3 regions of the Streptococcus gallinaceus genome follow, and region 1 is predicted to be linked to each of the others. Evidence: predicted binding sites of a transcription regulator. Region 1 holds the regulator's gene; each other region holds the start of a gene.
The links. Region 1 encodes NrdR, which represses ribonucleotide reductase genes. Its sites were predicted from a motif close to ACACNATATATNGTGT; they were not measured.
Positions count from the first base shown of each region.

Region 2: the regulator NrdR is predicted to act here: its motif matches at 8,096-8,111, upstream of nrdD (anaerobic ribonucleoside-triphosphate reductase).
Region 3: the regulator NrdR is predicted to act here: its motif matches at 2,977-2,992, upstream of nrdH (glutaredoxin-like protein NrdH).

Region 1 covers NZ_JBEPMK010000004.1:13,865-24,093, reverse strand. The annotation lists gene trxB (thioredoxin-disulfide reductase) at 1-144, shown strand, start outside; gene ABID27_RS05985 (ArsR/SmtB family transcription factor) at 155-457, shown strand; gene ABID27_RS05980 (cation diffusion facilitator family transporter) at 534-1,424, shown strand; gene ABID27_RS05975 (DUF177 domain-containing protein) at 1,490-2,026, shown strand; gene gnd (NADP-dependent phosphogluconate dehydrogenase) at 2,103-3,527, shown strand; gene ABID27_RS05965 (response regulator transcription factor) at 3,531-4,220, shown strand; gene ABID27_RS05960 (AI-2E family transporter) at 4,414-5,523, shown strand; gene nrdR (transcriptional regulator NrdR) at 5,641-6,114, shown strand; gene ABID27_RS05950 (replication initiation and membrane attachment family protein) at 6,118-7,272, shown strand; gene dnaI (primosomal protein DnaI) at 7,269-8,171, shown strand; gene ABID27_RS05940 (NADPH-dependent oxidoreductase) at 8,164-8,880, shown strand; gene der (ribosome biogenesis GTPase Der) at 8,891-10,201, shown strand.
Region 2 covers NZ_JBEPMK010000006.1:66,695-76,923, forward strand. The annotation lists gene ABID27_RS08325 (hypothetical protein) at 1-338, opposite strand, end outside; gene ABID27_RS08330 (DUF3013 family protein) at 340-810, opposite strand; gene ABID27_RS08335 (GNAT family N-acetyltransferase) at 874-1,368, shown strand; gene ABID27_RS08340 (replication-associated recombination protein A) at 1,358-2,650, shown strand; RNA gene ssrS (6S RNA) at 2,735-2,929, shown strand; tRNA gene ABID27_RS08350 (tRNA-Lys) at 2,931-3,003, shown strand; gene glf (UDP-galactopyranose mutase) at 3,151-4,254, opposite strand; gene nrdG (anaerobic ribonucleoside-triphosphate reductase activating protein) at 4,592-5,185, opposite strand; gene ABID27_RS08365 (GNAT family N-acetyltransferase) at 5,208-5,699, opposite strand; gene ABID27_RS08370 (hypothetical protein) at 5,699-5,830, opposite strand; gene nrdD (anaerobic ribonucleoside-triphosphate reductase) at 5,852-8,044, opposite strand; gene ABID27_RS08380 (putative glycosyltransferase family protein) at 8,196-9,758, opposite strand; gene ABID27_RS08385 (hypothetical protein) at 9,958-10,229, opposite strand, start outside.
Region 3 covers NZ_JBEPMK010000001.1:293,147-303,375, reverse strand. The annotation lists gene ABID27_RS01575 (citrate synthase) at 1-142, opposite strand, end outside; gene acnA (aconitate hydratase AcnA) at 139-2,808, opposite strand; gene nrdH (glutaredoxin-like protein NrdH) at 3,090-3,311, shown strand; gene nrdE (class 1b ribonucleoside-diphosphate reductase subunit alpha) at 3,343-5,502, shown strand; gene nrdF (class 1b ribonucleoside-diphosphate reductase subunit beta) at 5,781-6,740, shown strand; gene ABID27_RS01550 (CPBP family intramembrane glutamic endopeptidase) at 6,784-7,428, opposite strand; gene ABID27_RS01545 (DUF3169 family protein) at 7,438-8,193, opposite strand; gene ABID27_RS01540 (helix-turn-helix transcriptional regulator) at 8,186-8,407, opposite strand; gene ABID27_RS01535 (helix-turn-helix domain-containing protein) at 8,733-10,229, opposite strand, start outside.

The sequences.
Region 1 (10,229 bases):
GACCTCATGGAAACCAGTCAAGCAGGTGTGTTTGCGGCTGGTGATATTCGCCAAAAATACCTTCGCCAAGTTACAACGGCTGTAGGGGATGGTGCCATGGCTGGTCAGCAGGTCTACAACTATTTGACAGCTTTGGAAGGATAAGGTTGCTTATATGTCTTACCAAGATGATATGCAGTCATTAGAAAGAACAGCCCAGCTTTTTAAAGTTTTAGGTGATCAGACACGTCTGAAAATTCTTTACTTACTCTCTAAACGAGGTTCGTTAAAAGTTGAAGATATTATCTACGAATTAGGTATGGAACAGTCAGCTGTCTCTCATCAACTAAGTAAATTACGAAAAAATCATATTGTTAAGGGGCAAAAAATGGGCAAGTACGTTGTCTACCAAATGGTAGATGAGCATGTTCGTCATATGTTTGAGCTGGCTCTAGCTCATAGCCAAGAGGAGGAATAAAATCCTTCTTTTTTGTTTGACAAATGAACGTCTAATCATATATAATATATGAAAGTATATTCATGCGAGGTAAATCATGAAAAATAAATTTGTATCTAGTACCTTGATAGCTTTTTGGCTTAATTTCTCTTTTTCAATTGTTGAATTTATATTTGGGACCTTGTTTCAATCGGCGGCTATATTAGCGGATGCTGTTCATGATATGGGAGATGCCCTTGCAATCGGTTTATCCTATTTCTTAGAAAAAATTTCAAAGAAGAAAGGCAATGATCGCTTTAGCTTGGGATATGACCGCTTTGCCCTCCTAGGAGCAATGGTCACATCGGTGATTTTAATAGTAGGTTCAATTTTTGTATTGGTTGAAACTGTACCACGCTTGTTTAATCCACCTGTTGTAGATAAAATTGGCATGCTATTGCTTGGTGTGATTGCCATTGTCATCAATGCTGTGGGGAGTTTTGTCCTTTCTGAGAAGTCATCAGAAAACGAAGAAGTTCTCAGTCTACACTTTCTGGAAGATATCTTAGGATGGATAGCAGTTATTATCGTAGCTCTGGTTCTCCAAGTGACAGACTGGTATTTTTTGGATCCATTACTTTCTGTTGCAATTTCTATTTTTATATTGAGTAAGGCGCTTCCTCGTTTTTGGAAAAATTTCTTAGTTTTTATGGAAGCTGTTCCAGCAGACATTGATTTACAGCAGATAGAAAATGAAGTTGAAACAGTTGAACATGTGAAAAAAGTAGTAGATTTGAGCGTTTGGTCTTTAGATGGACGGCAACATGTGGCAACGCTTCATCTGTGGATTGATGATGCCGCAGATGAAAAATCGGTCCGTCAAGAAGTGGTCGAACTCCTTCATTGTCACAATATTGTCGAAGCAACAGTTCAATTTGATCAAAATATGGAAGAACACCAAGAACATTGTCGCAAAGTAATTTTATCTGAACACAGGCATCAACACTGACAGCTTTATGGCTGAGTGTGGTATAATAAATGAAAACTCTAAATAGTGATAGGAAGTTGATATAGATGTTTCATATTTATGATATTCAAAAAAATCCAGAGGGTATTCAGTTTGAAAAGAGCCTGGATGTGACCGAGGAACTCAAGGGTCGTAATGCTGAGATTCTGGATTTGACGCCAGTTTTGGCTCAAGGAAGTGTTCGATTTGAAGCTGGATTTTACTTTTTAGATTACAGCATGTCTTACACCATTACCTTGGCCTCTAGCCGTTCATTAGCGCCGGTGGAGAGAGTAGAGACGATTGCAGTCAATGAAATCTTTGTGGCAGATGAATCCGTCCTAAAGGAAAAAGACTTGGTGGACGCAGATATGGTATTGGTAGTAGAGGATGAACAAATCCGCCTTGATGAAAGTGTTGCAGACAATATTTTGCTGGCAGTTCCCTTGAAAATTTTGACACCAGAAGAGGAAGCTGGTTTTGCTATGCCATCTGGAAATGATTGGGCTGTCTTGACAGAAGATGATTTCCAAGAAAGTCAGCAAGAGAAAAAAGAAGCAAGCAGTCCATTTGCCCAGTTACAAGGGCTTTTCGACCAAGAATGAAATTGACAGAATATTTGCAAAATCTTCCTTTTTGTTGTACAATGAAAAAGATAAACTATTACAGAGGAGTAAACTCATGACAAAAGCAAACTTTGGTGTAGTAGGGATGGCCGTAATGGGTCGTAACCTCGCCCTCAACGTTGAATCACGTGGCTATACAGTTGCCATCTATAACCGTTCAGCAAACAAAACAGAAGATGTGGTTGCGAGCAACCCAGGTAAAAAATTAGTACCAAGTTATGATGTGGAGTCTTTCGTAAATTCGATTGAAAAACCTCGCCGTATCATGCTCATGGTGCAAGCTGGTAAAGGTACAGATGCGACAATTCAAGCGCTTCTTCCATACTTGGACAAGGGCGATATCTTGATTGACGGTGGGAATACTTACTTTGAAGATACCATCCGTCGTTCAAATGAATTGGCTGACTCTGGTATCAACTTCATCGGTACAGGTGTTTCTGGTGGTGAAAAAGGTGCCCTCGAAGGCCCATCTATCATGCCTGGTGGTCAAAAAGAAGCTTACGAATTGGTAGCAGATGTCCTTGAAGAAATCTCAGCTAAAGCTCCAGAAGATGGTGCTCCATGTGTGACCTACATCGGTCCTGATGGCGCAGGTCACTATGTGAAAATGGTTCACAACGGGATTGAGTACGGAGATATGCAACTTATCGCCGAAAGCTATGACTTGATGCAACACTTGCTTGGTCTATCTGTTGATGAAATGGCAGACATCTTCACTGAGTGGAACCAAGGTGAATTGGATAGCTACTTGATTGAGATTACAGCTGATATCTTGAAACGTAAAGATGATGAAGGCCAAGATGGACCAGTTGTAGACTACATTTTGGATGCTGCCGGTAACAAAGGAACTGGTAAATGGACAAGCCAACAATCACTTGATTTGGGTGTACCATTGTCATTGATTACAGAGTCTGTGTTTGCTCGCTACATCTCTACTTATAAAGAAGAGCGCGTGCATGCTAGCAAGGTTCTTCCAAAACCTGCTGCAGTGAGCTACGACGGTGATAAAGCTGAATTGATTGAAAAGATTCGTCAAGCGCTTTACTTCTCAAAAATTATTTCATACGCACAAGGTTTTGCACAACTTCGTGTAGCTTCTAAAGAAAACAACTGGAACTTGCCATTTGCAGACATTGCGTCAATCTGGCGTGCAGGTTGTATCATCCGTTCACGTTTCTTGCAAAAGATTACAGACGCTTACAACCGTGAAGCAGACTTGGCCAACCTTCTCTTGGATGAATACTTCCTTGATGTAACAGCTAAATACCAACAATCCGTTCGTGATGTGGTGAGTTTGGCTGTGCAGGCAGGTGTACCAGTACCAACATTCTCAGCAGCCATCACTTATTTTGATAGCTACCGCGCTGAAAACTTACCAGCCAACTTGATTCAGGCTCAACGTGACTACTTTGGTGCTCACACTTACCAACGTAAAGACAAAGAAGGCGTCTTCCATTATTCATGGTATGATGAAAAATAAGATATGACCAAAAAGATTTTAATTGCAGGTAAAGAGCGAAATCTATCGCATTTTGTATCAATGGAATTACAGAAGAAAGAATACATTGTGGATTATGCTGCGACAGGAGAAGAAGCGCTCCAGCTTGCAAATGAAACAGATTTTGATTTTATCATTATGAGTTTCCAACTGTCAGATATGACCAGTAAAGAATTGGCTGGAAACATCCTCAAGACTAAGCCTGCGACAGTGATGATTGTCGTAGCAGAACCTGAGGAAGCGGAGCAGTTCGGTGAAGATATCCGAGCCTATGCTGTTTCTTATATTATCAAGCCTTTTGTCATCCAGGAATTGGTGAGTCAGGTGGATATGATTTTTCGTGGTCGAGATTTTATCGACGAGCATTGCAAGCAAGTAAAATTGCATGCAGCTTACCGTGACCTAAAAATTGATTTTCAAAATCGAACGGTGACGCGCGGTTCCGAACTCATTGCTTTGACCCGCCGCGAATATGACCTCTTGGCAACCTTGATGAACAGCCAAGAAACCATGACGCGTGAGCAGTTGCTGGAAAAGGTTTGGCAGTACGAATCCGGAACGGAGACCAATGTAGTGGATGTCTATATCCGCTACCTTCGTGGAAAATTAGATATTCCAGGGCAGTTATCCTACATCAAAACCATCCGTGGAGTTGGTTATGCCATGCGTGACTAATATCCCTATAGCGAAGATCAGGTGAGGGTTCTCTCATCTGATTTTTATCTAGATTAGATTCTAATATAGTTGTTTTATTTTAGTGCGAGGCAAAGAGGTGTGGGCTGTACTGAAGTACGGCAAACCGAGTTAGCGAAGCAATCAAATAAAACGAAATGACTATAGTTTAAAATTTGTGTAAAAAGGAAGTAATATGAAGACCACATTTAAGGAAAAAATCTTGCTGATTACCTTTGCGTCCCTAGTTTTATTAGCTGTTTTGCAGTATGAAGCAATCTTGAAACTGATTTCGCTCTTGCTCGGGAGCGTCAACTCTCTTTTGATTGGTGCGATTTTTGCATTTGTGCTCAATGTACCGATGAAAAAATTAGAGAATTTGATTGAAAAAGTTCCTTTTTTGAAAAAATCTAGTCGTCCCCTAGCGATTGCGGGAGTTTTGGTAGCGTTTGCCTTGATTGTGACAGGTTTGGTCATGATTATCCTACCAACGCTGACAACTACGATTTCACAATTGGTTAGTGTGACCAATGAAGCTATTCCAAAGTTGGTTTCTGCCTTGCAAGAAAATGGTGTCCTGTCCAGTAAGGTAGGACAGGAAGTGAACAGCTATGTTAGCAAATTTACAGGTTGGGACAATGTCTCTTCTTATGTGACGTCCTTTTTAGCAGGATTGGCGACAAATGTTACAGGTATTTTCTCAAATGTTCTAACCTTGATTATGGCTTTCTTTTTCACCTTGAGCATCTTGGCTAGCAAGGAGCATTTGCAAGCCATGTCATCTAAGTTGTTGGTGGCTATTTTCCCAGAAAAAGTGGTGCATAACCTAACTTATGTGGGTGAAGTCATTATTGATACCTACGACCGTTTTCTGATGAGTCAGATTGTAGAGGCTTGTATTATCGGGGTCTTGGTATTTGCGGGTTATTCTTTATCTGGGATTCCTTATGCGGCCATGGCTGGTATCTTAGCTGGCGTTTTGTCCTTCGTGCCTTACATCGGTCCGCTTTCTGCTTGCTTGATCAGTGCGCTCTTTGTCTCTGTCCAAAATCCGCTGCTGGCTCTGTGGTCGATTGTGCTTTTCCAGATTATTCAGTTGATTGAGGGAAATGTCATTTACCCACGTGTTGTCGGTCAATCCGTTGGCTTGCCAACCTTGTTTACCTTGGCTGCTGCCTTGATTGGTGGGAATTTATTTGGTTTGATAGGGATGGTCTTCTTTACACCGATTTTTGCAGTTATTTATCGTCTGGTTCGGGAATGGACCTATGAACGATTGGCTGAAAAAAGCGCAGACGAAGCCTGATTGTAATTGGTATTGGTTACCTTGTATCTTGTCAGGGGGTGAGCCTAGCTCACTCCCTTTTATTCTCCTTAGAAATGTGGTACAATGAGATGATAATGATAAAATGGGGGAAAGAAGATGCGTTGTCCCAAATGTAATAGTTTGAAGTCAAGTGTAGTGGATAGTCGACAAGCGGAAGATGGCAATACCATCCGCCGCCGTCGTGAATGTGAAAAATGTGACTATCGTTTTACAACTTATGAACGTGTAGAAGAAAAGACGCTAGTTGTCGTAAAAAAAGATGGGACGCGCGAGCAATTTTCTCGTGAAAAAATCTTCAATGGGATTATTCGTTCCGCCCAAAAACGTCCAGTTTCTAGCGCTGAAATCGATGAAGTTGTCAATCGGATTGAACAAAAGGTTCGTGCTCAGAGTGATAACGAGGTAGAAAGTGATGTCATTGGGAATCTGGTCATGGAAGAGTTGGTTGATTTGGATGAGATTACCTATGTTCGTTTTGCTTCAGTCTATCGTTCCTTCAAGGATGTGAGCGAGTTGGAAATTTTGCTCAAGCAGATTACAAAAAGTGCCAAGCATAAAAAGCAGGACTAAGTTATGAAACCAAACGATACCTATGCTTACCTAGCAGGGCAACAATTTACGCCGGATTTTGCTAGTTTGGCCGCTTGCTACCAGCCGATTTTGGGGCTGGAGGCAACGGCACTCTACCACTATCTCTGGTCTTTTTATGACAATGGTCGTGGGCGGTATAAATTTAGTCGTGTGCTCAATCATCTAGGTTTGGGGACGCAGGCGGTGGAAGCGGCTCTCAATGTCTTATCTGCCATGAAGCTGTTGGACATCTATCAGTTGGAGGATGGAGTGAGTTTGCAGTTGCTTCGTCCTTTATCGCAGCAGGAATTTCTCAAGCACCCCCTTTACCATTCGCTGTTAGTCAAAAAAATTGGTGAGCCTGCCGTTCAATTGCTAGAACAAGATTTGCCATCTGTAGATAAAAAAATCAGCAAGCAATTTTCAGAAGTTTTTTCAGTTGAGGGACAAGTGGTGTCAAACTTGAGCCAGTCCAAGGAATTTGACATGCAGTCCTTTAAGCAATTGATGGGACGGGACAATCTGCGTTTTGAAGATGAGAAAACAGATACAGTTGCCTTACATCATTTGGCGGAGCAAGCTGGATGGACTTGGTTTGAATCTTATCAAGTGGCCAAAGAAACGGCTGTGGATTTTGTCATTTCTACCAAACGAATGGCTAAAAAATGGCAATCTAAGCCAGTCAGCCAGGGGCAGTTTTCACCCCAAGAAGTATCCTTCATTCAAGAAAGTAAAAAACACAAGCCGCTAGAATTTTTACAACTCTTAAAAAACAGCCGGAAAGCAGCCTTGACAACTACAGAACGTACTTGTCTTAAAAACATGGCGCAACTGGGTTTACTCGATGAGGTCATCAACGCCATTGTGCTTTATACCTATAATCGTGTGGATTCGGCCAACTTGAATGAAAAGTATGCCTTAAAGGTGGCTAATGACTTTTCTTATCGTGGGGTTGATACGGCAGAAGCTGCAGTTTTGGCCTTGCGTGAGGGTGTAAAAATGAGCAAGCCTAGCCAGAAAACACCGGTAGAAACTAGCAATGTACCCGAGTGGAGCAAAAAAGAAGTGAAGCAAGAAAAAACAGTTCAAGATCAGAAAAGACTTGAAGAACTCCGTCGTCGGATGATGGGGGAGGAAGGAAAAGGAGGTGACCTATGAATCCAGTTCAAGAAAATATGAAGCGAGAAAATGGTGGACGTAAGTCCTTTCAAGAGCTTTATGCTGAGATTGTTAGCGATGCAGAGGTTGCAGAATTTATTGCCCAGCATCAGCTGACAGAAGACCAGGTCAGTCGCTCCTTGTCCAAGTTCTTTGAGTATCTCAATGAACGAAAAAAATATTTGGCCAAAGACTCTGCCTATATTGCGGTGGGCTACAAGCCTGTCTTGGTCATGAATGAAGGCTATGCCGATGTTTCCTACCAAGAGACGCAAGCATTGCTGGATTACCGCAAGGCGGAAGCCATCAAAAATCGCATTCAATTGATTTCTTTGCCAGCGAGTCTCAAGTCCGTTACGGCAGCAGATTTGGACTTCAAAGATGTCAATCGGATGCCGATTTATGAAGCCATTAGTGAGTTTTTAGAGCGGGTCGGTCGTGACAATAAAGGCCTCTATGTTTTTGGGAATTTTGGTATCGGCAAAAGCTATCTGATGGCTTATTTAGCTCATCAGCTATCGGTCCGTCATGAGTTGGCAACGACCATGCTTCATTATCCGACTTTTGTCGTGGATATCAAAAATGCGATTAGCTCTGGTTCGGTTAAAGAACGGATTGACGACATCAAAGCAGCTCAAGTCTTGATTTTAGATGATATCGGTGCGGAGCAGCATTCGTCTTGGGTGCGAGATGATGTCTTGCAGGTCATCTTGCAGTACCGCATGCAGGAAAATCTTCCGACTTTCTTTACCTCAAATTTTTCATTTGCAGATTTGGAACGCCATTTTTCTTCTGGGAAAACAGGAGATGAGACTTGGCAGGCCCGCCGGGTGATGGAGCGCATTCGTTATCTTGCTAGAGAAATTCATTTGGAAGGGAGCAATCGACGCCATGACTGAAACCATTGACCTAATGAAAAAACATGTCTCGGTTCGTTCCTTCACGGATCAAAAAATCCCCGACCAAGACTTGAAAGCTATCCTTGAAGCAGGACAAGCAGCGTCTAGCTGGAAAAATTTTCAGTCCTACTCCATTGTAAAAGTGCAGTCTGACACGCAAAAGCAGGCCATCTATGCCGCACAACCACAACCTTGGATTCTGAAATGTGACACGTTTTTGATTTTTATCGGAGACCTCAATCGGGCTGAAAAAGCGACGCGACTTCATGCAGAAAATTTTCATGCGGATGGTGCGGACAATCTTTTGGTGACCTCAGTAGATGCAGCCTTGGCAGGGCAAAATGTCTTACTGGCTGCTGAAAGTATGGGCTATGGGGGAGTTTTTATTGGCATGATTCGTCAAAATGCGGATGAAATTGCCAAGATTTTGCAGTTGCCAGATTATACCTATCCTGTCTTTGGAATTGCCTTGGGTGTTCCTAAAAAATTAAACGAAGTGAAGCCTCGCTTACCGCAGGAAGTACTGGTGTTTGAAGAGTTTTATCAGGAGCAGGACGCCCAAGTCATCAAGGACTTTGACCAGGTCATGACGGATTATGCAGGTGCTCGCCAGACTGAATTATGGTCTGAACGTGTAGCCATGCAGTTTGGTCAGCCAGAACATCCGATGACGGCAGCATTTTTAAAAGAACAGAAATTATTGAAATAAAGGAGGCCACATGGCTTTACCAACTATTGCGATTGTCGGACGTCCAAACGTCGGCAAATCAACTCTCTTTAACCGGATTGCTGGAGAACGCATTTCCATCGTAGAAGATGTGGAAGGTGTGACACGCGACCGTATTTATGCAACAGCTGATTGGCTCAATCGTAAGTTTTCTATTATCGATACAGGTGGGATCGACGACGTTGATGCGCCATTCATGGACCAAATCAAGCACCAAGCGGAGATTGCCATGGATGAAGCAGATGTCATCGTTTTTGTCGTGTCTGGTAAGGAAGGAATTACGGATGCTGATGAGTATGTTGCTCGTATCCTTTACAAGACTAATAAGCCCGTTATTTTAGCGGTAAATAAGGTTGATAATCCTGAGATGCGTAGTGATATCTACGATTTTTATGCCTTGGGTCTTGGCGATCCTTACCCCGTTTCATCCGTACACGGGATCGGTACCGGGGATGTTTTGGATGCCATTGTGGAAAATCTACCGCATGAAATTGAGGAAGAAAATCCAGACATCATCAAATTCAGCCTGATTGGTCGTCCCAATGTCGGAAAATCTAGTTTGATTAACGCCATCTTGGGAGAAGACCGTGTGATTGCTAGTCCAGTGGCTGGAACGACTCGTGATGCCATTGATACGCATTTTACGGATAGCGAAGGACAAGAGTTTACCATGATTGATACCGCTGGTATGCGCAAATCTGGTAAGGTCTACGAGAATACAGAGAAATACTCTGTCATGCGTGCCATGCGTGCCATTGACCGCTCAGATGTGGTTTTGATGGTCATCAACGCAGAAGAAGGCATTCGTGAGTACGACAAGCGGATTGCCGGCTTTGCCCATGAAGCGGGTAAAGGGATGATTATCGTGGTCAACAAGTGGGATACGGTTGAAAAGGATAATCACACCATGAAGAACTGGGAAGACGATATCCGTGACCAGTTCCAATACTTGTCTTATGCTCCAATTATCTTCGTATCTGCCCTGACCAAGCAACGGTTGCATAAGTTGCCAGACCTCATTAAGCAGATTAGTGAAAGTCAAAATACTCGAATTCCATCAGCGGTTCTTAATGATGTCATCATGGATGCCATTGCCATCAATCCTACACCGACTGACAAGGGCAAACGCCTGAAAATTTTCTACGCGACACAAGTGGCTACCAAACCACCGACATTTGTCGTCTTTGTCAACGAAGAAGAGCTCATGCACTTCTCTTACATGCGCTTTTTGGAAAATCAAATCCGCAAAGCCTTTGTATTTGAAGGCACTCCGATTCATTTGATTGCTCGGAAACGTAAATAATCAGAACCTCCTTTTGGAGGTTTTTCTA
Region 2 (10,229 bases), on a different contig from region 1:
ATTCCCCAATAATAACCATCTGGATCATAGACACAAAGCCTCCTATCATCGTCATAGTGATATGGATACTTTTCCTTATCAAGAGTTGCAGGTAAATATTGATAAGTGCGTCCCAAACAGATGGTTAACTTGACATTTTGTTGTACCGGCTCAACACTAATTTTTTCCACCAACCTGACTATTCCAATTTGAGAATCTTCCCATGCATTCGAGAGAACGTGTAAACCGCTTTCTCTATTTTCATATAGTTCTGATAAATGCAACAATTCACAGTAAAAATATCGGGACTTTTCCCAATTTGAAATAGATAATTCTGGAACTAATGAATAGTACCTCATCTCAATACCTCGGATACCCGTAAAACTCCGTCTCCGTCAACTCAGCTCTGCCTTTTTCAAAAGATTCTGCATCCCAGTTGAGACCAAATTCTGGGATGGTGTCGTCACTCAAGAAGTCCATAAGGTCGCTGAGTCCTTCTGTTGCGACGTCGTTTAATATTTGGGAAAAGTAGGCTAAAAATTCACGCGATAAACCTTTTTTTGGCTCATAAGGTACGGCTACTAAATAATCTTCCGCATCAAATTTTGTCTTTTCAGGGTTGTAAAAGAGCACATAATCTTCAAAAATGATGTCTTCTGCTGAGACTTCCCCCGCTTCATCAACGGTTTCCACTTCTGATTGATTTTGCGCTTCGAGGACAAACGTCACCTCTACCGCATGGTTTTTCTTGTCCCAATTCATGGCGAAGTCAAAGTCTAAGTGCTTCTCCAACTCCTCTTCTAATACTGATAAAAATCCAAATTTAGCCATTTCTCAACTCTCTTTTCTAATTTATAGTATAATTTTATTATAACATGATTGAGGGAGAAAAACATGAGGATAAGAGAAATCACGGACAGTGACCTAGAGGCTTATGTCCACCTGCAAAATACTGGCTGGACAGTGCAGACTTCTCCCGTCTATCAGCGGATATTCACCGTCGAACAAGTAAGCAAATCGCTGAAGAATCAGGGAAATACCCTAGTCGCAGAAATCGATAATCACATGGTCGGAGCCTTAGACTACTCTCCTTTTTACCCTTTTGAATCAGGAAAACACGTTCTGACATTTGGCATCCTCGTGGCAGAACCATCCCGTGTTCAGGGCATTGGTAGAGCATTGATGGAGAGTTTTTTGACTCGTGCCACAGAACTTGGCTACAAAAAAATTGCCATGCATGTCATGGGGACAAGTCCCGAAGCTGTCGCTTTTTATGAAAACTATGGTTTTCAAGTTGAAGCCTGTCTCACCGACCATTTCTACCTAGAAGGGCAGTATGTCGACGGCTTGATTTTTGGAAAATGGATAGGAGAAGACCATGCTCGATAATCTCGCTCTTCGGATGCGCCCTCGGACTATTGATGAAGTCATTGGACAGACTCATCTGGTAGGTGCTGGAAAAATTATCCGCCGTATGGTGGAGGCCAATCGTCTGTCTTCCATGATTCTCTATGGGCCTCCTGGTATCGGAAAAACGTCCATTGCATCAGCTATCGCAGGCACCACTCAGTATGCCTTTCGGACCTTCAATGCCACTACTGACACCAAAAAACGCCTACAAGAAATCGCAGAAGAAGCTAAATTTTCAGGCGTCCTCGTCCTTCTCCTCGATGAAATTCACCGCCTAGACAAGACCAAACAAGACTTTCTGCTTCCTCTCTTGGAGAATGGCAACATCATCATGATTGGTGCTACCACTGAAAATCCATTTTTCTCCGTCACGCCTGCCATCCGCTCGCGAGTACAGATTTTCGAGCTAGAGCCCCTCTCCAACGAAGACGTCAAAAAAGCAGTTCGGAACGTGCTTGACGACAAGGAACGTGGCTTTACATTTGAGGTTATCTTGGACGAAGAAGCACTTGATTTTATCGCGACAGCTACCAACGGTGACCTGCGGTCTGCCTATAACTCGCTAGACCTAGCCGTTCTCTCAACTCCTGAAGATGCCGACGGAAGGCGACACATCACGCTGGATATCATGGAAAATTCCCTGCAGCGCAGCTACATTACCATGGACAAAGATGGCGATGGGCACTACGACGTCCTCTCTGCCCTGCAAAAATCCATTCGCGGCTCCGATGTGGATGCCAGTCTGCACTATGCTGCACGTTTGGTGGAGGCAGGAGATTTACCGAGCTTGGCCCGCAGGCTAACGGTCATCGCCTATGAGGATATTGGCCTGGCCAATCCCGAAGCACAGATACACACCGTGACCGCCCTTGATGCGGCACAAAAAATCGGCTTCCCAGAAGCACGTATCCTCATTGCCAATGTTGTCATTGATCTGGCGCTTTCGCCCAAGTCCAACTCAGCCTATCTAGCCATGGATGCCGCACTAGCCGACCTACGAAAATCTGGAAATCTCCCTATTCCACGTCACTTACGCGACGGACATTATGCTGGCAGCAAGGAGTTGGGCAATGCCCAAACCTACCTCTACCCGCACTCCTATCCGGAAAAATGGGTTGACCAGCAATACCTGCCTGATAAGCTAAAAACTGCTCACTACTTCTCTGCCAATGAAACTGGAAAATACGAGCGTGCACTTGGTTTGACACAAGAAAAAATTAAAAATTTGAAAGCTGGAAAATCTAGTTCTGCCAAGGGATGAGACAGATTTTGATTGAGACCGTTTCCAATTTTTCATTTTTCCTCTTGAATTTTTTAAAAATTGTGATAAGATAAATGTACAGAATAAATGCTGTGGTATACGAATCCGTATCTAAGTGTTGACCGACTATTTTTGTATTACTAGGGAAACTAAGGTTTTCTGGCAGTATGCAGGCCGTCTCACACGGAAGCGACTAAGTCAGAAACGCGTTGCCCACCTGCTTATAAGCGTGCGGGATCAATACAAATCACGGGTCACCGGTACCAATACAGCTTTTTTAGCCTCCTTAGCTCAGTTGGTAGAGCAGTAGACTCTTAATCTATGGGTCGCAGGTTCGAGCCCTGCAGGGGGCATGGTTGAACATGAGGAAAAGCCTGATTTGACGGGCTTTTTTGCTTATCTGAAGTAAATTTGTTCAAGTAACTTGATGACACAAACTTTGTGTAACTAAAAAATGAAGCTAAGTTCTGCACTAGCTTCATTTTTATATTCAATGCCTTTTATTCTCCGAATTCTTCTTTTACAACATTCAGCGCGCGTTCGATGACTGCGTGCATGTCGTAGTATTTGTAATCCGCCAAGCGGCCACAGAAGATGACCTTGTCCCTCATGGCTGTCGCTTTTTCTTGATAGCAAGCATAGATGGCGTTGTTTGTCGCATCATTGATTGGATAATAGGGCTCGTCCCCACGTTTCCAATCAGCAGGGTATTCGCGAGTGATGACCGTCTTTGGCTGCGTCCCAAACTCAAAATGCTTGTGCTCGATAATCCGTGTATAGGGCACTTCACCTTCTGTATAGTTGACAACTGCATTTCCTTGGAAATTTTCCATATCCAATACTTCGTGCTCAAAATGCAAACCACGGTACTCCAACTGCCCAAACTCATAGTCAAAATACTGGTCAATCATACCTGTAAAAACAACTTTTTCAGCGCTGGCTTCCAAGTCAGCACGGTGAGCAAAAAAATCCACCTCCAGCTCTAAGTCAATGCCTTCCAGCATCTTTTCGATGATGACATTGTAGCCACCGATTGGGATCCCTTGGTAGCGGTCGTTGAAGTAGTTATTGTCAAATGTGAATCGAACAGGCAGACGCTTGATGATAAATGGCGGCAAATCTAGCGCAGAGCGGCCCCATTGCTTTTCTGTATAGCCTTTAATCAAGGTCTGATAGACATCTTGACCAATCAACTTGATGGCTTGTTCCTCCAAGTTTTTGGGCTCCGTATCCTGTAAATGCGCTGTCTGTTCTGCAATTTTATCCTTGACCTCTTGCGGCGTCTTGGTTCCCCACATAGCATAAAATGTATTCATATTGAAAGGAAGATTGTAGAGTTTTCCTTGATAATTAGCCACTGGAGAGTTGATATAGTGATTAAATTCCGCAAATTGATTAACGTAATCCCAGATTGCCTGATTGGACGTATGGAAGATATGTGCTCCGTACTTGTGAACGTTAATTCCTTCAACATTTTCACAGTAGATATTGCCACCGATATGGTTGCGCTTGTCAATCACCTTAACCTTTTTCCCGCGCTTAGTCGCCTCATAGGCAAAAATTGCTCCCGACAAACCCGCACCAACAATCAAATAATCGTACATTTTCTTCTCTCTTTCTTCTATCGCCATGCCATTATACCATATTTTAAATAGAAAAAAGAACCTGGGACTCAGTCCTGGGTTCTTGATTTTTTATAATTTTAGCAGTTTGACGCAGAGGTTGACATGTTCTCATTCCTTGCTATGCAAGCAATTTCGAATAGTTGAGGCTAACTTTGTTAACCTTATCTCCAGCCTCCTTGGACCTTTAAAGCTAGTCAACTGAACTGTGCGGTGATGGGTTAAAAAGGTCTGGGAGATCTTTTTAATCTGGAAATGGAGCTTGCAAAGCAAGTGTCAACAAAATCGATTTCTGTGAAATCACGATTGAGTCCCACGCTCATTCTTCTCGTTTGATTTGCTCAAAATTCGCCTTGCCATCATTGAGTTTGTCCCAGATGACAACTTCTCCCTGTGCCAACGATTTTTGTACATCAATAATGCGCTGATTGGACGACCCTCTGAACTGCAACATGAGATTTTTCTTGGTGCGGTCAAAGCGCCCATCTACCAAAATATCAATCAAATTCAACAATTCTAGCTTGTCATCGGTCTCCAGCATCATCTCCTCCCACATATAGCCTGTCCAAGACCAGATGTCTTTTTCAGGCAATTCCCGGCGAATCCGCTTGACCAAGGGCAAGAGAATACCTGTATTGAGAAAAGGCTCACCACCCAGCAAGGTCAATCCCTGCACATAAGGCTGTGCCAAGTCCGCCATAATCTGCTCTTCCAGTTCTTTGGTGTAAGGAATCCCCGCCTTGAAAGACCAGGTCGCTACATTGTAGCAACCCTCACAATGAAACATACAGCCCGCCACATAGAGCGAATTCCGCACACCTTCACCATCCACAAAGTTAAAAGCCTTATAGTCGATGATGCGCCCCTGACTCAGTTCAGACGACTTCCATTCCTGAGGCTGTGGATTATTCATGTGACTCCTCCTTTGCTCTAGATTACCCTATCCAGTACCTTTCTGTCCCCTCGCGGACATCCTCAAAAACACCGCTATTAGCGATAATCACCGCTCGACTGGCTGGATTGTCCACGCTACAAGTGACCAGCACCTTTTGGATGTTTTTGGACATAGCTGCGCTGATACCTTGTTCTAGCATAGCTTTGGCGTAACCTTTACCACGCGCTTCTGGCTTGACTGAGTAACCAATATGCCCACCATGGTTGAGCAAATGGTCATTCAAACGCAAGCGGAGGCTGAGAAAACCAATGGCTTCCTCGCCTACAAATCCTACAAACTGGATAGCAGGCACCCAGCCCTCAGGGATGTTTAGCCCCATCTCCGCGTCAGCATTGCCAGCAATCCAAGCTTCGTAGTCGAAGTTGTCCGCATCCCAGAAACCACCATCGTGAGCGGATCCCGCTTCTTCAAAAGCCCGCATCAAGGCTAAAATGGCTTCTTTATCGGCCAAGGTTGGTCTACGTAGTTCCATTACTTTTTCTTTCCAGCTTTTTTCAGCAATTCTTGCACGCGCGATTTTTTGTCTGATTTGACGGTTGAGTGTTTCTCGTGAAACTTCTCCACACGCTGCATTCCTTTATAATCTAATTGAAATTTTCCCATTTTCTCTACTTTCTATTTTCTCTAATTTCCTGGTGTTTTAATCGTTGACCCATTCATGTGTTTAACACGGGCTGAGATTTCCTTGTGGCGTCCGTTTACCATTGGACGAGCCTGAGGATTGCCCAGATAGCCACAGGTACGTTTGACCACATCGACGGTTTTAGGATCGGTGTTGCCACAATTTGGGCACTTAAAACCACGCTCTGTTGGCTCAAAATCGCCTTCAAAATCGCACTTGTAACAGCGATCAATCGGTGTATTGGTTCCCAAATAACCGACACGGTCATAGGCATAGTCCCAAACGGCTTCCAAAGCTTTGGGATTTTGCTGCAAGACAGGATACTCGCAATAGTGGATAAAGCCGCCACTGGCACCCGCTTCTGGATACACCTTTTCAAAGTCCAATTTTTCAAATGGCGTCGGATTCTTGCGCACGTCGTAGTGGAAAGAGTTGGTGTAATATTCCTTGTCCGTGATGTCTGCAACTGGCCCAAATTTCTCCGCATCCAAGCGACAGAAGCGGTCTGTCAAACTTTCAGATGGCGTTGAGTAGACCGAGAAGTGATAATCGTATTCATCAGACCAATCCGCACAGAGTTCCTTCATCTGACGAACGATGTCAACGGTGAAGTCTTTTGCAACCTCATTTTTCTCCCAATCACCACCATAAAAGACTGTTGCCACCTCGTAAAGGCCGATATAGCCCAGCGAAACCGTTGCGCGACGATGTCTAAAGAGGTCGTCTACGTTGTCGTATTTCCCAAGGCGATTGCCAAATGCGCCGTATTGATACAAAATTGGTGCGTTGGCTGGTGTCGCTTCTTTAACACGTTCTACACGGTAGACCAGAGCATCTTTTGCAATTGCCATCCGTTCCTTGAAAATATCCCAAAACTTATCCATGTCCCCTTTGGATTCCAAGGCGATTCGTGGAAGATTGACCGTCACAACCCCAAGATTCATTCGACCAGAGTTGACTTCTAGGCCGTTTTCATCCTTCCAGCCTTGTAAAAATGAACGACAACCCATGGGTGCCTTAAAGGAACCTGTCAAGTCAATAATCTTATCATAGGACAACATGTCTGGGTACATGCGCTTGGTCGCGCACTCCAAAGCTAATTGTTTGATGTCATAGTTGGGCGAATCCGGCTCAAGATTGAGTCCACGTTTAACCGTGAAAATCAACTTCGGAAAGATAGCCGTACGGTGTTCTGACCCCAATCCCTTAATCCGAATTTCCAAGATGGCTTTTTGAATCTCGCGCTCAAACCAGTTGGTACCAAGACCAAAACCGAGCGAGGTGAAGGGCGTTTGACCATTGGAAGTAAAGAGAGTGTTGATCTCATATTCTAAGGACTGCATAGCATCATAGATATCTTTACGCGTCTTAGCACGCGCATACTCTTCCCGCTTATCCTCAGCCACCCAAACTTCCGCATCCTTGAGGTGCTTCTGATAATTCAGCTCCGCATAAGGTGCTAAAAATTCATCAATTCGGTCAGCAGTACAACCACCATACTGACTAGAGGCAACATTTGCGATAATTTGTGAGATTTGCGCTGTCGCAGTTTGGATAGACTTGGGACTCTCGACCTCAGCATTCCCAATCTTAAAACCGTTGGCCAACATGCCTTTGAAATCTATGAGACAGCAGTTGGTCATAGGCGTATACGGACTATAATCCAAGTCATGATAGTGAATATCGCCCTTTTGATGTGCATTAGCCACATGGGCAGGCAACATTTTTAGACCGATCGATTTACCGACAATGCCTGCGGTCAAGTCACGTTGCGTGTTAAAGACGTCGCTATCTTTGTTAGCATTTTCGTTGACGACAGTCTGGTCTTTGTTGAGCAATTTATCAATCGTAAAATTGATATCGGTCGCCTTTGCCCGTTCAAAATCACGCTTGGTACGATAATGGATATACTCGTTGGCAATGGCGTATTCATTTGCCTGCAAGAGCTCGTGTTCCACGATATTTTGAATCTCGTAAATCTTGATATTTTGTGGGAAGCGATCCGAAATCTCTGCGATAACGCGGTCACAGATACCCTTTAATTTCACTTCCATTAACGGAGACATGGGAACCACTTCCGCAGTCGCTTTCAGCAAAGCCTCGTAAATCTTATCCTCGTCAAAAGCCACCCGACGGCCATCCCGCTTGATGACAACTGATGGTAAATCTTGTACTGCAACTACTACATTTTCCATATCATTTCTCCTTTAACTTACTGATATCTAGTCTACCACTTTAAAAAAATAAATCAATATATTGTGTAAAAAAAATAAAAAATAAATATTTTATACAATATATAGGAATTGCAAATATAAAAGAAAAGACTGTTTTCACAGCCTTTTTCACTTATTTCTTTTTATAAAGCGTAAGATGTGAGGTGCTTAAGTCCTCTTTTTCGTAGTTATCCTGCAAGACAGATTTGAGTTTTTCCGGCAAGGAAATCCCTTTATTGACCACCACATATTGTGCCTTGCCATTGTTCAAATCATAATCAAAAGCAGTTTTAGCCTCATTTGTCAAATATGGCTGGGCAGCAATAAACCGAGAGGATGAAAGATGACCTGAATTAAGGTAGACCTCCGCACTGTTATCCCAGCTGTAAATCTCCGCATCTTTGTCCGCATGAGTCTTAATGTAGCTGGCCACCTCTGTACGTTCCTTCGCCACTTGACCGTCCAAGACAAATGCCAAAACTGGCTGCATTGGGATAAACAAGCACACGAGTATCGGAAGGAAAAATTGTGAGCGAAGATAGCTGTAGGGAGCAGGCTTTTCTTCCTCCTCAATCATCAACTCTTCCAGATCAAGACTTTCCTTTTTCTCCTCCACAGAGGAAAGGGCCATGACAAAACCACAAGGCAACAATAAAATAAATTGACTCAAATCAATCACTGGATTGCCTAAAATAAAGACAATTTGCACCAAGAAGGTTAAAATAACAACCATCTTGATAGCCAAATGCTTACCAGACGCCATAGAAGCCAAGGCCATGATAAAATTCTTCAGGAAGCCAGTCAGGAACAAGATCAACAAGACAATCCCTGCAACCCACAATATCGTTGCAGACATGAAATTCAACTGCAGATTGTAAAAGAATGTCTGAGAGATGGCCACACCCAATATCTGCTTCACGAAGGTATAGTAACCAACAGAGTATATTATAAATAAGAAGCCAAATAAACTTGCCAAAAATTGGTAGACAGCGCGCGCTTTACGACCATAGCGAATATTGTAAACGAATAAAACTAAGCTCGCCACAATCCACAAGATCACACTCTTTGGATAAATCATGAAGACCAAGGCTGCATCAATTCCGTACAGGATGAAAGCCTCGTCCCGCACCGCATTTTCAAAATAACGAACCAAAAACCAAAGGCTGGTCAACACAAATGGCAAGGCAAAAATGGTTGCATAGAGACCACCAAAGCCCAAGGCCAGTACAAACAGGTAAAACCACATACTCAACTGAGTGGCCGTTTCACGGCTTTGGCTAAAATAGGCCATTAATTTGTAGAAGTAGACACCCGCGATCACCAAGGCGATAAACTGTAATCCGACGAACACCAGTGGATTTCCTAGAAACGTGCCTAAGAAAGTCAACAGATGGTACAGAAGACCATTGTTACTGAAGAAGTCTCCGTAGGGACTCTGACCGGCTTTCATAGCCATTCCCGCATACAGGGTATGAGTCTGAAGATTATTAGCCAATCCTGTAAATAAAGGATTGCCCACACTCAAAAAACTAAGGATGAGACTCCATAGTAGAGCCGGAAAAAAGCGACCCGGTACTAGATTTTTCTTAAATTCATGATTAAAAGATTCAGATTCAACTGTCTCACGACGACGTCGTCCTCTTTTCTGTGAACGTCTGGACAGATTTTCTGTTCCTACTGTATCGATTTCTGTCATGTTACTCTCCTTGGTGTAATGAATTCATTATACCAAAAAGTCTGATGTCTGTCATTTTCTCTCTGATTTGAGATGCAATTTAGCATAGCGCTCCAATTCACGGAAAGTTAGCCATTTCTTCCCAGGATACTCTTCTTTATTTGTCTTTTGTTCACTCTTCATACCTATTTATTCGAAAAAAACTGCCCGAAGGCAGCCCTTATTTTTTCTGATAAATAGAAGCCTCTCCATCGTCTTCTGTCAAGGTTAATTTGTCCCCTTCCAACCGATAAGTATGATGGTCCTCGCCGATACGGAGTTGGTTCTTAGCCGTATCAACCGTCACTTGCTCAACTTCTTTTTCTCCATCTTTTTCAAGCGTTTCTAAACTACCTTGCCCTTTGGAAATTGTCAAAGTCTTGGTTTCGTCCATCTCTTCCAAAATATAAGTTCCATCAATGTCTGTCGCAGTAGTGCTGGATGACTGGGAAC
Region 3 (10,229 bases), on a different contig from region 1:
GATAAATGACCTCCTCAAAAGAGGCATTATTCTCCATAAACTCAGAAATATTGTAGCCCGCATAGGATAGTTCATCATTTTCGATGGCACTGATTCGCGTATCACAGGCAATCATATCCTTAAGACCCATACTGTCTGTCATGCTAATTCCCCCATTTTTTTCTTGACAACCATCGGCAAAATACCGCCGTAGCGATAATAGCGAATATCCGCATCTGCATCAAATCGTACTTTAACTTTAAACTCCTTGACGCCCGCAGCACTGACTGCTCGCACAGTGACGATTTGCCCAACTCTTACCTCCTCCGTCACATCAATATCAAATCGTTCTGCTCCTGTCAGACCAAGACTAGCTGCACTGTCTCCCTCTAAAAACTGCAGAGGCAGCACACCCATCATGACCAGATTGGAACGGTGGATACGCTCAAAGGATTCTGCCAGCACTGCTTTGACCCCAAGAAGACTAGCCCCTTTTGCTGCCCAGTCACGACTAGAACCCATTCCGTAGTCCTTGCCTGCAATAATCAAACTTCCAACACCCGCTTCCTTGTAGGTCATAGCGGCATCATATATAGGAAGAATCTTGTCGTCATACTTGGTCCAGCCACCAATTTTTCCGTCAGCTAGTTCATTCTTGATGCGGATATTGGCAAATGTCCCCCGCATCATGACTTCGTGGTTTCCACGGCGACTACCATATGAGTTGAAATCTTGGTAATCAACCCCATTTTCAGCCAAGTACTGAGCCGCAGGACTGGTACGTGCGATATTTCCCGCTGGTGAGATGTGGTCTGTGGTAACCGTATCTCCAAACTTAGCCAGAACCGCTAGATTTTTCAAAGGAGAAATAGTCAAATCTTCCTTTAACTCATCGAAGTAAGGCGGATTTTGGATGTAGGTCGATGCTTCATTCCAAGCGTAATTTTTCCCGGTGCTGGTCTCAATGGCATTCCAACGTCGACTGTCCGTAAAGACCTGCTTGTACTCTTCTTCAAACAAATCACAGGTCACATACTTGTCCACATAGGCTGCAACTTCTTCCTGCGTCGGCATGACATCGTCTAAATAGACAGCTTGTCCAGTCTCATCATATCCAAGCGGTTCTGTCGTCAAGTCAATATTGATAGTGCCCGCCAGAGCGTAAGCCACTACCAGTGGCGGACTGGCTAGAAAATTGGCCTTGACAAGCGGATTGATCCGTCCTTCAAAATTTCGATTGCCAGATAAGACACCAGATACCAGCAAATCTTCTGACTTGATAGCTTCAGCTACCTCTGGCAAAAAATCACCCGAGTTTCCGATACAAGTCGTGCAGCCATAACCCACCAAGTTGAAGCCGAGTTGATCCAAGTATGCTTGCAGACCAGAATTGCGCAAGTACCCTGTCACCACTTTTGAGCCCGGTGCCAGCGATGTTTTCACAGCTTTTGAAACCTGCAATCCACGCTCAACTGCCTTCTTAGCTAGAAGTCCCGCTGACATGAGGACGTATGGGTTTGAAGTATTGGTACAAGAGGTAATGGCTGCGATAGCGACATGTCCTGTTGAAATTTCCACGTCCTCTGTCGCAAAGTGTACCGTCGCTGATTTGGCAACTTCATCATCAGTCAAACCAAAGCCACGAACACCGACCTCACGCACTAAGCTGGCTTGAAATTCTTCCTTGGCATCTGTTAGGGCAATCAAATCCTGAGGACGTTTTGGCCCCGAAATTGCTGGTACAATAGTCGACAAATCAAGCTCGATAACCTTTGTATAGGTCGGCGTCGTATTTTCATCGTAAAAGAGATGATTCGCCTTAGCATAGGCTTCTGTCAAACGGATATGCTCCTCCGAACGATTGGTCAAGCGCATGTAGTTGAGCGTCTCATCATCAATAGGGAAATAACCACACGTCGCGCCATATTCAGGTGCCATATTTGAAACTGTCGCACGATCTGCTAAGGACAGACTAGCCAATCCTAGACCAAAAAACTCAACGAATTTACCGACTACATTTTCCTGACGGAGGACCTGCGTGACCTTCAAAGCTAAATCCGTCGCAGTTGCAATCTTCGGCAAACGCCCCGTCAAACGAACACCGATGACTTCAGGAACAGGGAAATAAGACGCTTCACCTAGCATTGCCGCTTCGGCCTCGATGCCTCCGACACCCCAGCCTAAGACACCAATCCCGTTAATCATGGTCGTATGGCTATCCGTCCCAAACATAGAATCTGGGTAAAGTAGACCATCCTTTTCAATAATCACATCGCTCAAAAACTCGATATTAACCTGATGAATGATACCAGTCGCTGGTGGAACCGCACGATAGTTGTCAAAAGAATTTTCCGCCCACTTGAGAAATTCATAGCGTTCATGATTGCGAGTGAATTCCAAAGCCATATTTTCCTCTAGAGCCGTATCCGTGCCGAACACATCAACCTGCACACTGTGGTCTACAACTAAGTCAACTGGAATTTCTGGATTGATAAGGTCAGGATTGCCGCCACGTTTAACAACCGCATCCCGCATAGAAGCCAAATCCACCACCACTGGAACCCCCGTAAAGTCCTGCAAAATCACACGACTAGGCTTGAAAGGCACTTCTCCTTTGGGTGCACTCGCCTGGTAACGAATAAGCGTAGCAATGTTATATTTTGTAACATCCACACCATCTTCTTTCCGTAATAAACTTTCAAGAAGAATACGTACTGTATAAGGAAGAGTAGAAATATGCACACCTTCATTTAAGCAAGCAGTCGCTATATCAAAATATGAAAATGAACGAGATCCGTCTGTTATGATTTTCTTTACCTGTTCCATCATCTCAAAACCTCCGTTTTCTATTGGGGATATTATACAATATTCTGAAAATTATTGCAATATTATTTTGATTTCTGTGTTATAATTTCTAACATATAAATAACTTTTGAAAACACTGCCTCTCTTTCATGAAATTCTCTGTCAACCACAAATGCCTGTTTAATAAGGTTTGCACTATATATTGTGTATATACCGTTTTCAGCACCCAATATTTAGTTTTTCTCATTTGACTTTTGCTCTTTTTCAGTGTATTCTAGTACAGTATTAAATTTAAGGAGAAAATGATGGTAACTGTCTATTCAAAAAACAACTGTGTCCAATGTAAGATGACAAAACGCTTTTTAGATGAAAAAAATATTGAATTTAAGGAAATCAACCTCGACGAACAACCTGAATTCATCCAACACGTCAAAGACTTAGGTTTCTCAGCAGCTCCTGTTGTGGAAACAGAAACCGAAAGTTTCTCTGGATTCCAACCAAGTAAATTGAAAAACCTTGTGGGTTAATTCCTTTTTTAAGATTTAGAAAGAAAAAATTATGAGCTTGAAAAACTTGGGAGACGTTTCTTACTTCCGTCTCAATAATGAAATCAATCGTCCTGTAAACGGACAAATCCCTCTTCATAAAGACCAAGATGCTTTGGCTGCATTTTTTAAGGAAAATGTTGAACCAAATACCATGAAATTCGATACTATGGCTGACAAAATCGAATATTTATTGGAAGAAAACTATCTTGAAAGTGAATTTTTGGCGCAGTACAGCGCAGACTTTATTGAAGAATTAGCTGCATTTTTGAAATCACAAAACTTTACATTTAAGTCTTTCATGGCGGCCTATAAATTCTACAACCAATACGCTTTGAAAACCAACGATGGTAGCTTCTACCTTGAAAGCATGGAAGACCGCGTCTTGTTCAACGCTCTCTATTTTGCAGAGGGAAATGAAGAATTAGCCAAAGAGTTGGCAAATGAGATGATCCACTTGCGCTACCAACCTGCGACACCAAGTTTCTTGAATGCTGGTCGTGCTCGCCGTGGAGAATTGGTATCTTGTTTCCTCATCCAAGTGACGGATGATATGAACGCTATCGGTCGTTCCATCAACTCTGCCCTCCAACTCTCTCGTATCGGAGGTGGCGTTGGGATTTCGCTCAGCAATTTGCGCGAAGCTGGTGCCCCGATCAAGGGATACGACGGAGCCGCATCTGGTGTCGTGCCTGTCATGAAACTGTTCGAAGATAGCTTCTCCTACTCTAACCAACTCGGTCAGCGTCAAGGGGCGGGGGTTGTCTACCTGGATGTCTTCCACCCAGATATCATCTCCTTCCTTTCTACTAAGAAAGAAAACGCTGATGAAAAAGTACGTGTTAAGACCCTTTCCCTCGGAATCACTGTTCCAGATAAATTCTACGAATTGGCACGTAAAAATGAAGATATGTACCTCTTCAGCCCATACTCAGTCGAATTAGAATACGGTGTACCTTACAGCTACATTGACATCACTGAAAAATATGACGAACTCGTTGCTAACCCACGTATTCGCAAAACAAAAATCAAGGCCCGTGATTTGGAAACTGAAATCTCAAAACTCCAACAAGAATCTGGCTACCCATACATCATCAACATTGATACAGCTAACAGATCAAATCCAGTAGACGGAAAAATCATCATGTCCAACCTCTGTTCAGAGATTCTTCAAGTGCAAAAACCAAGTGTCATCAATGACGCTCAAGAATACCTGGATATGGGAACTGACGTATCATGTAACTTGGGTTCGACTAACATTGTCAACTTGATGCAATCACCTGATTTTGGAAAATCAATCCGTGTGATGACACGCGCCTTGACTTACATCACTGACCATTCTGACATCGTTGCTGTACCAACTGTTGCCCACGGGAACAAACAAGCCCACTCAATCGGACTCGGTGCCATGGGACTTCACTCTTATCTCGCACAAAATCTCATGGACTACGGTTCAGCTGAAGCTGTCGAATTTACAAACATCTACTTCATGCTCCTCAACTACTGGACTTTGGTAGAATCAAACAACATTGCTCGCGAACGCAAGGAAACTTTTGCTAACTTTGAAAAATCAGACTACGCTAACGGCACTTACTTCGACAAATACGTAACTGGTGCCTACCAACCAAATTCTGATAAAGTCAAAGGGCTCTTCGACGGCATCTTCATCCCAGACGGACAAGATTGGGCTGCTCTCCGTGACAAAGTCATGGCAGATGGTCTTTACCACCAAAACCGTCTTGCGGTAGCGCCAAACGGATCGATTTCTTATATCAATGACGTATCTGCTTCTATCCACCCAATTACACAACGGATTGAGGAGCGTCAAGAAAAGAAAATCGGTAAGATTTACTATCCTGCTGCTGGACTTTCAACTGAAACTATTCCATTCTACAAGTCGGCTTACGATATGGATATGCGTAAAGTGATTGATGTCTATGCTGCTGCAACAGAGCACGTGGACCAAGGTCTTTCATTGACACTTTTCCTTCGCAGCGAATTGCCAAAAGAACTCTACGAATGGAAAACCGAAAGCAAACAAACCACTCGTGACCTTTCTATCTTGCGCAACTACGCCTTCAACAAAGGCATTAAGTCTATCTACTATGTCCGCACCTTTACAGATGACGGTGAAGAAGTCGGCGCAAACCAATGTGAAAGCTGTGTGATTTGACGTAGCAAGAAGGATTGGAGCCTTAGCTCCTAAGCCTTCTACGCCAAGCACTATGGTGCATTGGCTAGCTACCTCACTAACTGCGCAAAAGGTGTATGATCGACACCTTTTGCTTCGTGTCGTAAGGCACAGAAAACTTGGAGTTAGCGCTCCTGCTTCCTCATCTCTATCAATAGAAAAATTATAAATTCTAGAATTTTCATAGAACCTAGGGCTTTCATCCGGGTTCTTTGATTTATGTTATAATAACTGTATCACTCTGTTAGGAGAAAATTTTCATGACAACTTACTATGAAGCTATAAACTGGAATGCCATCGAGGATGTCATCGACAAGTCTACTTGGGAAAAGTTGACGGAGCAATTTTGGCTCGATACACGTATTCCTTTGTCAAATGACTTGGATGACTGGCGTAAACTTTCAGCCGTGGAAAAAGATTTGGTCGGTAAAGTGTTCGGGGGATTGACTCTCTTGGATACCATGCAGTCTGAATCTGGTGTGGAGGCCATTCGTGCCGACGTTCGTACACCTCACGAAGAAGCTGTTCTCAACAATATCCAATTTATGGAATCTGTCCACGCAAAATCCTACTCTTCAATCTTTTCAACTTTGAATACTAAGTCTGAAATCGAAGAAATTTTTGAATGGACCAACAACAATGAGTATCTTCAAGAGAAGGCTCGTATCATCAACGATATTTACGAAAACGGAAACGCCCTACAGAAGAAAGTTGCATCAACTTATCTTGAAACCTTCCTCTTCTACTCTGGCTTCTTCACTCCACTCTACTACTTGGGTAACAATAAACTAGCCAACGTTGCTGAGATTATCAAACTCATCATCCGCGATGAGTCCGTTCACGGGACTTATATCGGTTACAAATTCCAACTTGGTTTTAATGAATTGCCTCAAGAAGAGCAAGAAGAATTCCGTAGCTGGATGTACAATCTCCTCTACCAACTTTATGAAAACGAGGAAAAATACACTCAATCCCTCTACGACCAAGTCGGATGGACTGAGGAAGTGTTGACCTTCCTCCGCTACAACGCCAATAAGGCTCTCATGAATTTGGGACAAGATCCACTCTTCCCAGACTCAGCCGATGATGTCAATCCAATCATCATGAACGGTATCTCCACTGGAACATCCAACCACGACTTCTTCAGTCAGGTCGGAAACGGTTACCTCCTTGGTACAGTTGAAGCCATGCAGGACGATGACTACAATTTCGGTTTATAATCAAAAAACTCCTTAGAAATCAAATTTCTAAGGAGTTTTCTTTTTAGACCAGCAGGATACTCACAAAAGCGAGAAGATTATTTGCCATATGGAGACCAATCGGATAGCGGAGGTCATCTTTTGCCAGATAAAGCCAAGAAAATGCAAATCCCATTGTCCCATAAATCAAGAAATGAATCGGTGTGTTAGGCATATGAAGGAGAGAAAAGAAGCTAGCAGATACCAAACAATAGACAATTGCCTGTCTCATACTTGCAATTTCCGGGAAAAAGTAGCCACGTAATATGCCTCGGAAAATGTATTCTTCCAAGATTGGCGCAAAAATGACTGTATTGAAAAATGCTGGAATCGGTACAGCTTGGATAATATCAATCAAGGCTCGCTGATTGGTACCAGCCTTTACCGGGAAAAGCACTTGCAACACCATAAATAGAACGTAGAGAACAATCGGTCCCCAAACCTTTTGAAACTTTGCATCCAAACCAGACAAATCGCACTTCATGCCCTTGTAGATGTAATGGTAAAACCAGATAAGCAAGCTCAGCAGCATAATCCCTATCACAGTCATACCCCAAACTAGAAAAGGAAGTCCCCTCATATGCGGTCCTACCTGCATCAGCCCTGAACTTAGTATATAGAGAAACAACCACAAAATTAACAACAGACTGCTAGAAATAATTTTTTTCATACCCACTCCTTACTTAAAATACTCTTTGACCATGCGGCACTGGCTGAGATTAATGTAAATATGAACAAAGGCTACCACCAGATAAGCCATCAACTGCTGGCTCCGGCTGATGACAGAAACGGCAAAGACAGCTACATAAAGAATCGGTAGCACTTTCTGATTGAGGTTAAAAAGTGTCACAAAACTCTGTTCAAAATTGACCTGGCGCTCACCCTCATCATAAGAATTAACATAGGCTTTGATTTCGCTCGCCGTTGAAAAAACAGACAATTTATACTGGCGAACTCGTTCAATCAGCTTGAAAAGGCGAGTTTGGAAAATACTGAGTAAAATCAATTCTAAAAATCCATACATCGGCAAACTCAACTCAGCACCAGTCGACTGGAATAATAACTGCGACCCTAGCATAAGGTTAAAAATTGCTAAAACTCCTTCGATATTCCCAATCACCACAGCATACTCCATGTTGCGGTAGAGCCTTGTATAAAGCTGAGCGACAGACTGGTCATCATCCATATTTGCTTCATTGTATGCTTTTTCAGCCTTTCTTGCACGTTGGTAAAAGACAATTCCCATCAGGAAGGTCAAGGCAAAAGCCAAATTTGTCACGAGTAAAAGAGTATTTCTAGCGGTTGAAAGACTGAGCTCCATACCATTCACAACTCCTACCAAAGCAGGAGCAAGATATCCCAATAGCAAGCCGGTTACTCCATACATAGCAAAGTAAATCATCCGCTTTTTGAATACTGTATTTTTCTTATTCATTGTCCCCAACCTCCTCTAAACGAAAGACATGTTCTACTGATTCATTGAAAATCTGTGCAATCCGCAGGGCTACCACCACCGACGGCTGGTAGTCTCCCCGCTCTATCAGGCTAACGGTCTGACGCGAGACTCCAGCTAACTGAGCCAACTCAGTCTGATTGTAACCATCTCTGGCTCGCAGTTCCTTGAGCCGATTTTTTAAGATATAGTCCATTCTTGATCCCCCCTAGTTCACAGGACGGTTTTCCTTGAGATTATCAACTCATTATCTCCCAAGCCACTCCTGATCATTTGACATTTTTGACGTTTTTGATGTTTTTGATGTTTTTGATGTTTTAGATTTTCTAATAGTTTTGACATAGTATTTTTACTCCTTTAATATTTGTTTTCTCTACACTTGAATTGTAACACATCATTTTAATGTTGACAATAATTATTGTCAAAAAAGTTATGATTTTTGTCAAAAAAAGAGTCTTTCGACTCTTCATTGATAATTTTATTCTGCTAGGAAACCAACTGATTGTTTCCTTCGTGTCCCTCTATACCCCTAATCGTTTGCTAATAAACTGGAGGTAGGCCTGCTGGCGTTGCGTTTCAATCGCTTCACAAATGTTTTGTAACCGATACTCTTTGGTATAGACTGCTAACTCAAAGATAATATTATCAGTTGTAGCACATACTTTTTTTAACAGAGGAATATATTTTTTATCCGCAATAATGACTGCATTTCCCATATTTTTTAACAACTTAACATCTTCAGTGTTGAGGTTAAAAGCAATAATCCTGGTCGTCTTTTCAGATAGGTGTTGATGCAGCCAGCCTTTAAACATAACTAGATTGGATTCATTGTTGGAGCAAAGTACCACTGATATAGGGGCAATTTGGGTTTTCAGTAGCTGCCTAATTTGAACCGTTAATAAATTAAGATGTTTCGGACTAACTTCACCGACATAGCCCAACTCCGTCATCCATTTACTGAGAAGTTCTCTGTTTTTTCTATAAAGTGGTGAACACTCCTCTTTGAGATAGCGATCTATCAAACAATCCTCGGGAAGCAACTGCTGAAGGTTATAAAGAAATTTTCGAAACAGCTCAACCATACTCGTAATAAATGATTCTGAAAATACTAAGGAAGGATCTAAGAACTGTTCAAATAATGGCAATAATGTAGCAATATCTGTTTCATTCACCACAATTTGTTCTAATGCTCTATTATTCTCTGGTGTCCACTTATCTCCAGCAAAGGGATTATTTCGCGTACAATAGACTAAAAATAGATAATCATAATCAACTATGTCAAATTTCATTTGGAGGCTAGGTTCAAGAATTTGTTCTGAATAATCTTGAATCAGCGGATAAATAAACAATTTTTTCAGTGCATCAAACTGACGTGACGGTGGTAAATGCGGTCTAAAGCTGTGTCGCTTCCATGTTAAAATCACGAGAAACTCAAAGAATAAGTGTTCTTCTTCCATCAATCCCAATAACTCCTGTGTCATGCGGGCATTTGACCCTGTCATAAACTCTCTGACTAACAGATGGTCTTCTTCTGTAATTGGGTAACAAATAACACCAAAATGACATTGCAGCAAGGCCAGTAGATAACGAATTTTAAATTCTTCACCGACAACATGATTGTTTTCAGTCGTCAATCCAATGGTTTCAAGGTACTGATCACAACGCTTTTTCAAACGGTAGGCTGATGGAACTGACATATAGTGAGTCTTAATAAACTCATTATAGGGTAGTTGTTGCTGATTCATCACTAAAAAGCTTAAGCATTGTAAAAAAGGGGATTCCCTATAGATACGTTGCAAACATTCTGTCTTCGTTGCATTCGACAATAAACAACAGTGAATCTGTTTCGAATCCATGCGAATGTGAAGTTCATCTTCTAGTAGTGGCTGAAGTTCAGTGATTAGTTCTCGAATTGTTTTTTTACTAAATCCAGTAATCTGAACAAGTTCATAAAACTCACTATATGTAAATTCCAATAAAGTATTAACTAAAAAAATTCTATTCAGAATAGCAGGCTC